Regions from separate parts of the Shinella sp. GW821-FHT11G07 genome, predicted to be linked through region 1. Evidence: riboswitches for the same ligand, from Rfam matches in the RefSeq annotation. Region 1 holds a riboswitch; each other region holds the start of a gene.

Evidence for each region. A riboswitch is a leader RNA that binds a small molecule or an ion and turns the genes downstream of it on or off. The one in region 1 is predicted to bind cobalamin.
Region 2: another riboswitch for cobalamin. It lies ahead of bluB (5,6-dimethylbenzimidazole synthase); the one in region 1 lies ahead of AC1RT2_RS08000 (aromatic ring-hydroxylating oxygenase subunit alpha).
Region 3: another riboswitch for cobalamin. It lies ahead of metE (5-methyltetrahydropteroyltriglutamate--homocysteine S-methyltransferase); the one in region 1 lies ahead of AC1RT2_RS08000 (aromatic ring-hydroxylating oxygenase subunit alpha).
Region 4: another riboswitch for cobalamin. It lies ahead of AC1RT2_RS12040 (hypothetical protein); the one in region 1 lies ahead of AC1RT2_RS08000 (aromatic ring-hydroxylating oxygenase subunit alpha).

What each region holds. Positions count from the first base shown of each region.
Region 1 is NZ_JBXARJ010000003.1:316,626-318,821, reverse strand. It holds gene AC1RT2_RS08005 (DUF6656 family protein) at 1-487, opposite strand, end outside; cobalamin riboswitch at 787-1,034, shown strand; gene AC1RT2_RS08000 (aromatic ring-hydroxylating oxygenase subunit alpha) at 1,196-2,196, shown strand, end outside.
Region 2 is NZ_JBXARJ010000002.1:322,900-325,095, reverse strand. It holds gene AC1RT2_RS05065 (DUF2865 domain-containing protein) at 1-432, shown strand, start outside; gene bluB (5,6-dimethylbenzimidazole synthase) at 425-1,117, opposite strand; cobalamin riboswitch at 1,164-1,387, opposite strand; gene AC1RT2_RS05055 (diguanylate cyclase domain-containing protein) at 1,447-2,196, opposite strand, start outside.
Region 3 is NZ_JBXARJ010000007.1:160,954-163,149, forward strand. It holds gene AC1RT2_RS15465 (aromatic ring-hydroxylating oxygenase subunit alpha) at 1-637, shown strand, start outside; cobalamin riboswitch at 689-893, shown strand; gene metE (5-methyltetrahydropteroyltriglutamate--homocysteine S-methyltransferase) at 979-2,196, shown strand, end outside.
Region 4 is NZ_JBXARJ010000005.1:211,014-213,209, forward strand. It holds gene AC1RT2_RS12035 (glycoside hydrolase family 94 protein) at 1-385, opposite strand, end outside; cobalamin riboswitch at 793-1,009, shown strand; gene AC1RT2_RS12040 (hypothetical protein) at 1,110-1,325, shown strand; gene metH (methionine synthase) at 1,412-2,196, shown strand, end outside.

The DNA.
Region 1 (2,196 bases):
GGTCGATGGTGAGGCGGCCTTCCTCTTCCGTCGGGGTGATCGCGATGGCGAAATACATGCGGCCGGGCTTCTTCGAAATGCCGGCGAAGAACTGTTCCCCGTCGCCGATCTCGGCACGGAAATTGGTCATGTAGAAGGCCCATTGCACGTTCGGGAATTCCGCAAAGCGGGAATTGGCCACCGTGATGTGGCAGTAGCCTAGATGCGGCGTCTCGGCCAGCGTACGGTGGAAGATCAGCTTGGGAAACTGGATCGTCTCATGAAAGCCGTTGATACGGTCATGCGTGACGCTGCCCGCCCGCTCCAGCTTGCGGCCGGTGCGCTCGGCCACTTCCGGATAGGAGAGGTAACGCTTCTCGCTCGGGCTCCAGTTGACGTCGCGGTCGATACGGCCGGTCCGGAGAAATTGCGTGTGTACGGCTGCTTTCGGCGGGTTCGCACGCTTGTAGGCAACGGCGTCGTAATATCGAAATTTCGTCTGCTGCACGTGGCGGCACTCCATCCTCGCGCCCTGATCGCAGACGAGTTTAGGAAAACGTCGTTAAGCAATCCTTGCTGTCGCACTCCCAATTCCTGTCCCGGCAACATCGTGGTCGCAATATGACAAGCGTGTGATGCTTGGCCACAGCATCGCCATTGTCGAGGCAATGCGCCGAAAAATTAGGCATATCGCTTTGGTATGACTGGAGAAAGTTACCCCGCCACGCCCTGGCTCTTCTGGAAACAGCTGTCGTCAAATCAGGAGGCCATGTCGTTTTCCGACATGTTGCGCGACGATTCTTGCGTTTAGATAGGAACACTCAAGGTGCCATTCCTCAGGGAGGGTGGAGAATTGGGAAGCCGGTTGAATTCCGGCGCTGCCCCCGCAACGGTGTTGGAGCAAGGTGCAGCAGAAGCCACTGGACGGGAGGTCTGGGAAGGCGCTGCACTGGTTCGGAAGGCATGACCCCGAAAGGTTTTCGACTTTTTGGACGCGGTCATGCCCGACAAGAACACTCCTCAGCCCGGAAACCAGCCTGGAGAAACGATCGTGACTGGCTGCGGCGGGCGGCCGGGAAGCGTGCACTCCGTGCGGCTTGCCGCCTGGATGCCGTCTCCTTCCGTGCGCCTCATCCGAAAGCAGTTCCAGGAAAAGTGTGAAGCGGTTTTCCGTTCGGAATTGCGTGGCAATAATTTGGATATCTGAGGATCCAGCATGGACATTCGCAGCGACGTGCTCCGCAAGCTCAAGAACCGGCGCGACGGCTACAGCCTCGAGCAGGCCTTCTATATCGACCAAGACCACTACAAGCTCGACCTGGAGACGATCTGGTACCGCGACTGGCTGTTCATCGGCCATGACTGCGAGATTCCCAAGGCCGGCAACTATTTCACCGTGCAGGTCGGCGACTATCCCGTCGTCGTCACCCGCGACCGCTCGGGCACGGTGCGCGCGCTGCACAATTCCTGCCGCCACCGCGGCTCGCGGGTGTGCACGCAGAACAAGGGTTCGTCTGCCAAGCTCGTCTGTCCCTATCACCAGTGGACCTACGAACTGGACGGTTCGCTGCTCTTCGCCCGCCACATGGCGGAGGATTTCGACAGGACGCAGCACAGCCTGAAGCGCATGCATTGCGAGACCGTCGGCGGCTACATCTTCATCTGCCTTGCCGATGAGGCTCCGGATTTTGCGCCGTTCCGCGCCATGGTCGAGCCCTATCTCGCCCGTCACCGCCTCGGGGAGACCAAGGTCGCCTTCGAAAGCACGATCATCGAAAAGGGCAACTGGAAGCTCGTCTGGGAAAACAACCGCGAGTGCTATCACTGTGCCGCCAACCATCCGGAACTCTGCCGCACCTATCCGGAAGCGCCGAGCGCCACCGGCGTGCAGGGCGCCAAGGATGATCCCGTGATCGCCGAGCATTGGGCGAAGTGCGAGACTGCCGGCCTGCCGAGCGAATTCCGCATGTCGCCGACCGGCCAGTTCCGCGCCGCCCGCATGCCGCTCATCCAGGATGCCGAGAGCTATACCATGTCGGGCGCGCGCGCCGTTGCACGTCCGCTGTCGAGCGACGTGCCGGAAAGCCATATCGGCACGCTGCTGCTCTTCCACTACCCGACGACGTGGAACCATGTGCTGGCCGACCACGCCATCACCTTCCGCGTGCTGCCGCTCGGCCCGGAACTGACGCAGGTCACCACCAAATGGCTGGTCAA
Region 2 (2,196 bases), on a different contig from region 1:
TGCCCGCAGACGGAAACCGAGCTCTTCTATCAGTCGATGACGAACGGGCAGGAAACCGACCAGATGACCTCGACGGTTACCGGTCGCCCCTATTACGAGCTGCAGAACGCCTTCTCCTACCGCACGCGTGACCTTTCCAAGCCCGGCGCCTGCGGCTGCAACCTCTCGGCCTATTACCAGGAGATGATCAAGCGCGAGAAGGCGCTGAAGGGCGACCCTGCGCAGGCATCGACCGGCGACGACGGCGGTTCCATCACCAGGATCGATACCCTGCCGAAAAAGGCGGAAACAGCGGTCAAGACGCCGGTGACGATCGAGGAACGCGACTACGATCCGGCGACCAGCAAGGTGCGCACCGTCGGCCCGGTCTTCCTGCCGGCAAACCAATCCGCCATCGACCTCGGCCGTCCGGCCGATGCCGGCGTCAACTGACGTCGGTTTCCGGCCAGCGCTCCTCGAACACCAGTTCTTCCAGCGGCAGGCGCTGTCGCCAGCCCTTCACCGCAAGCTCCGGCTCGGCATAGAGTCGGTCGACGAAACCGACGCACAGCCAGGCGACGATCTCGATATGCTCGGGTATGCCGAGGATGTTCCGGACGTCGCTGTCGTGAAAGATGCTAACCCAGCCGACGCCGACCCCTTCCGCCCGCGCCGCGAGCCAGAGGTTCTGCACGGCGCAGACCGTCGAATAGACATCCATGCGCGGATTGTGGGTGCGGCCGAGCACCACCGTTCCGCCGCGTGTTGGATCACAGGTCACGCAAATCGAGAGCGGCGCCTTTAGAATGCCCTCGAGCTTCAGGGCGCGATAGTGCTCCTGACGCTCGCCTTCGAACATCGCCACCGCCTCGGCATTGGCTTTTTGAAACGCGGCATGCACCCGCCGCCGCGTCGCCTCGCTGCGCACCGTGAGAAAATTCCACGGCTGCATGAAGCCGACCGACGGCGCGCTGTGTGCGGCATGCAGCAGGCGGCCGACGAGGTCGTCCGGCAATGGTTCGGGCAGAAACTGGTCACGCACGTCGCGGCGCGTTTCGATGGCACGATAGACGGCTTGCCTGTCCTCGCAAGAAAAGGCGCCCGCCCGGACCAGAGGGTCCCACGGTTCGGTTCGCATCGTTTTCTCCCCAACAATGCGCACAACCTGCCGCCGTCCACGCGGGTTCGGTCTATCTTGCCAGGCCGGTCTTCTGACTTCGGGTCACGCAGCAAGCACCTGCCTTCCCGGTTGAGCAACCAGTGGCAAAAGCCTGAATCGATTCAAGCTTTTACGGCGCACGCCATCCCCGTCACAGCGTTGGGCACGTTCCGGACCTGGGCTTTTCAAGCCCGCACCGGATTCCCGATTCTCCCGCAAAAAGCGGGCACCTGACGGGAGCGATATGCGCATGACCGGACGATGCGATCAAGCCCGCTTGCGCCGCGGGCCTGTCCATCTGCGGCTCACTAGGCGGCGCGGGCCTCGCCGGCGTCGGCAATCTCGGCCCTGTCCATGTCACCGGCATGGACGGCACGATTGCGGCCGGCGTTCTTGGCAGCATAGAGCGCGGCGTCAGCCATTACCATGACGTCGTGCACCGTCTTGCCGTGCTGCGGAAACTGGGCGATGCCGGCGCTGCCGCCAATGAGAAGAAGCTGCCCGTCATAGGCGATCGGGATCTGCGCATCCAGAACGAGGCTGGCGGCAAGCTCCACCAGATGCTCACGGCTATGTTCGCCGGTCAGCAGAACGCAAAACTCGTCGCCCCCCAGGCGGGCGACGCAACCGCGCCGGCCGACACGCTCGGAGAACCGCCTGGCGACGGCCTGGAGCACCGCATCCCCCGCTGCATGCCCATGCCGGTCGTTGACTGCCTTGAACCTGTCGAGATCGAGCGCGAGGATCGCGAAGGGCTTGTTCTCGCCCTTCTTGATGGCGCGCGACACTTCCTCGTCAAAACCGCTGCGGTTCTTGAGGCCGGTCAACGGATCGTGCCGTGCGAGGAAGGCGTTCTTCGTCTCGCTGCGCTGGAGCGCGCGGACGAGCGCGGAAAAGCGCAGGGTGACGAACAGCATGACGCCGGCAAACACCAGAACGAACAACGCGATCTGCGGCAGCGCCGAGCGCCAGACGAAGGATCCGGGCATGTTGGGCCGCCAGGACGTGACCATCGGATTGTAGGTATCCCCGCCGACCGGCGTCATCAGCAACCCCGG
Region 3 (2,196 bases), on a different contig from region 1:
CGTCGAAAACTATGTCGAGTGCTACCATTGCGGCCCGGCACATCCGGAATATTCGCAGACCCATGCGCTCGAACAGCCGCTGCATATGATCGAGGCGTTGAATGAAGCGATGGAGGCGCGCACCTGCGCACTCGGCATCGAAGTCGGCTCGGGCAACCACTGGCAGACGTCGCGCGAAGGCCGCGAGGCGATCCATGCCTTCCGCTATGCGCTTTATGACGGCGTGCAGAGCGGCAGCGAGGACGGCAAGGCCGTTGCGCCGCTGATGGGCCGCTTTTCCGATTTCGACGGCGGCGTCACCTCTATCCATCTCGGCGGCACGACTTTTCTTGTCTGTTATCCCGACCACGGCATGATCTACCGCTTCATCCCGAAGACGGCGGGGACGTGCGAGATGGAACTGATCTGGCTCGTCGACGGCAAAGCGGAGGAGGGCAGGGATTACGATCTCGAAAAGCTCACCTGGCTGTGGAAGGTCACGACGGCGGAAGACAAGACGATCATCGAGCACACGGCGCGCGGTGTGCAGTCGCACTATTTCGTGCCCGGGCCGATCGCGCCAATGGAGCAGAACGAGCTTCGCTATATCGACTGGTATCTCGAAGAGATCAGTCGCCCGGACGGCGTGGGCGCATAAGAAAAAGATATAAAGATATCTTTATATCATTGACGAATGACTCCGGACAGACGATGATCCCGCCATCGAGGTTCTTCGGGTTCCGATCCGAAGCTAAGAGGGAATCCGGTGCGACCTTCGGGTCCATGCCGGAGCTGCCCCCGCAACTGTAAGCGGCGAGTTTCGTCCACCATGTCACTGAGGAAGACGCCTCGGGAAGACGGACGCAAGCGCTGACCCGCCCCCGATAGATAACGTCCACGGGCGGGGTGTCCCGGTGTGCCGCTTTTGCGACCGGCCACCTGTGCGCCGCCGTCGTCGATGCGTCATTCCTCCCTGCCCATAACCTACGGGGTAGGAAAATGACCATCAGAACTGCAAATCTCGGTTTTCCCAGGATTGGAAGACATCGCGAGCTGAAATTCGCGCTCGAAGCCTATTGGTCCGGCAAGGCGGACCGCACGTCGCTGCTCGACGTCGGAAAGACGCTGAGGGCGGAAAACTGGAAGCTCCAGCAGGAGAAGGGGATCGACGCGATCCCGTCCAACGATTTCTCCTTCTATGACCACGTTCTCGATACCGCCGTCATGGTGGGTGCCATTCCGCCGGCCTACGGCTGGACCGGCGGGCCTGTCGACCTCGACATCTATTTCGCCATGGCGCGCGGTGCGACCGGCGGCGAGCATGCCGCCTGCGGCCACGCCCATCACGGGCAGGGCGTGCCGGCGCTCGAAATGACGAAATGGTTCGACACGAACTACCACTACATGGTGCCGGAATTTTCCGCCGACCTAGCCTTCGCGCTGACGGAGAACCGGCCGCTGCAAAGCTTCCTGGAGGCGAAGGCGCTCGGTATCCACACCCGTCCCGCCCTCCTCGGCCCGGTCACTTTCCTGAAGCTCGGCAAGACGCGGGATGGGTCGGATGCCCTCGACCTGCTCGACCGTCTTCTGCCGGTCTATGGCCGTATTCTTGCGGAACTCGCCGAGGCGGGGGCGGACTGGGTGCAAATCGACGAGCCGTGCCTTGTGCTCGACCTTTCCGACAAGGAGCGCGATGGCCTGAAGCGAGCCTATGCGGCCCTGTCGAAGGCCGCGCCCGGTCTCCGCATCCTGCTGGCCGGTTACTTCGGGCGTCTTGGCGAAAACCTTGGCACAGCGGTCAGCCTTCCCGTCGCCGGCCTGCATGTCGATCTGGTGCGCGCACCGCAGGAACTGGAAACGATCGCCGAAACGGCACCGGGGACGCTGCATCTCTCGCTCGGTGTCATCGACGGCCGCAATGTCTGGCGGGCGGATCTGGCGTCGCTGGCGCAGCGGCTCGTGCCGATCATTGCGCGCCGCGGAGTGGGCAACATCGAGATCGCGCCGTCCTGCTCGCTGCTGCACGTGCCGATCGATACCGCGCTTGAAACGGCACTCGACGACGAGCTTCGTTCCTGGCTCGCCTTCGCCACGCAGAAGCTTGAGGAACTCGCGTTGCTCGGCCGTCATGCCGAAGCCGGTGCCGTCGAGCAAGGCGGTGCCGTCGCTGCCCGCCTGACCTCGGTGCGCGTGCACGACCCGCTCGTCCAGGGCCGA
Region 4 (2,196 bases), on a different contig from region 1:
TCACCTGCCCCTCGACCTCCAGGGTCGGCAACTGGCGGAAGAAGCGGCGGGGGAAATCGCGGCGGACTTCCTGGATCGCCTCTTCGACGACGTAATAGTTGTCGAGCAGCCATTCGGCTGCGGGGGTGATCTGCACGCCCGCTTCGACATCCTTCGCCGTCGTCTGGTAGACGCGGAAGATTTCCTTCTCGTTTTCCTTGTGCCGGGCACGGAATTCGAAGGGTCGGAAGCCGGGCAGGGCCGCGCGTTTGTCGCGCGCCAGCGCTTCACCGCAATCGGCAAGCTCCTCCAGCGTCAGATAGGTGGCGCGGATCGAATCGTTATAATCGATCTGCTTGACGTCGGCATCGCGCGAGGAGGCTTGCGGCGTATTATGAAGGGGCATGTTTCTGATTCTGGATCCGGCCATGTGGAACCATCCGGCGGCGGCCTTTGCGCTGGACAGTTTTTTGCGGGCAGGGTTCATATTTGTGCCGCGATCAGCCATGGCACCGAACCGCACCCCGGGGGCACTTGACGGTTGGACAGGGCTCAGGCGACACGCTTGTTGGCATCCTGGCCGCGTGGTGCATGAAAACGGCATTTTTTAGCCGTAAGGACAGAGACTTGCAACATGTCAACAGGACTGGATGGCGCAGCATGGACCCTCATCTGCGGATTTGGTGAATCGCCCATCCCTCCCCAAGGGCGAACCTGCGCATGGTGCAGGCGGAAAGCCAAATGCCTGATGCGGGAAAAAGTTCCCGCCCTGTGCATGATAGTCAAAACCATTGACTTGCCGGCGCGCTGACGCCAGTTTGCCGAAGTCAGGGTCTTCCGAGTCGCATGCGGCTTGGAGGCTAAGAGGGAAGCCGGTGCGATGCTCCAGATGGAGTGCCAAGACCGGCGCTGCCCCCGCAACTGTGAACGGTGAGCGACTGTCGATAAAGCCACTGGTCTTTGGACCGGGAAGGCGAGACAGAGGCGACGACCCGTGAGCCAGGAGACCTGCCCTGATACTTGAAACGTCCATGGGCGGGGTGTCCCAGTGGTGCGCTTGCTTGTCGCCTTTCGGCGAAATCCAGCATGCGTGCGTCCGGTCATCCCCCAATTTACCGATTGGGGAAGAAATGCTTGCACTTGATCACAACGGCCTCTCCGGCACCGGAAAGCCGGAATCCGTCTTCATCTCCTGGCTGCTCTGGCAACCGCGCGGCGCCGACCTTGCCGTCGAGGCACTGAAGGAGGTGCAGAAACTCTCCCGTTATGAGGATGCCGATCCGGATATTGCCCGCCTGCGATCGCTTTTCGCCTCGCTTGCCGGTGCAGACCGTCCGCTTCACTGACGCGTCGGTCCGCATAAACGCATATTGACATAAAGATATCTTTATGTGACTTCCGATGCAGTATGATTGCACCGGAGGGCTTTGCCATGGCCAAATCGCACCTGGACACCCTGTTCGGCCCCGAACTGCCGCGCCGCGACGGCCGCGAGATCCTCGCAGCCCTGCAAAAAGCCGCGCGCGAGCGCATCCTGGTGCTCGACGGCGCCATGGGCACGGAAATCCAGACGCTCAAGCTCATCGAGGACGATTTCCGCGGCGACCGCTTCGGCGATTGCGCCTGCCACCAGCAGGGCAACAACGACCTGTTGACGCTGACCCAGCCGGGCGCGATCGAGGACATTCATTACCGCTATGCGCTGGCCGGCGCCGATATTCTCGAAACCAACACCTTCTCCTCCACCACCATCGCCCAGGCCGACTACGGCATGGAGGACATGGTCTATGAACTGAACCGCGACGGTGCGCGCCTTGCGCGGCGCGCCGGCCTGCGCGCGCAGGAAAAGGACGGCCGCCGCCGTTTCGTCGCCGGCGCGCTCGGCCCGACCAACCGCACCGCCTCCATCTCGCCCGACGTCAACAATCCCGGCTACCGCGCCGTCTCCTTCGATGATCTGCGCCTCGCCTATGCCGATCAGCTGCGCGGCCTCATCGATGGTGGCGCCGACATCATCCTGATCGAGACGATCTTCGACACACTGAACGCCAAGGCCGCGATCTTCGCCACCCGCGAAGTCTTCGAGGAAAAGGGCATCGAGCTGCCGGTCATGATCTCCGGCACGATCACCGACCTTTCCGGCCGCACGCTGTCCGGCCAGACGCCGGAAGCCTTCTGGAACTCGGTGCGCCACGCCGATCCCTTCTCGATCGGCCT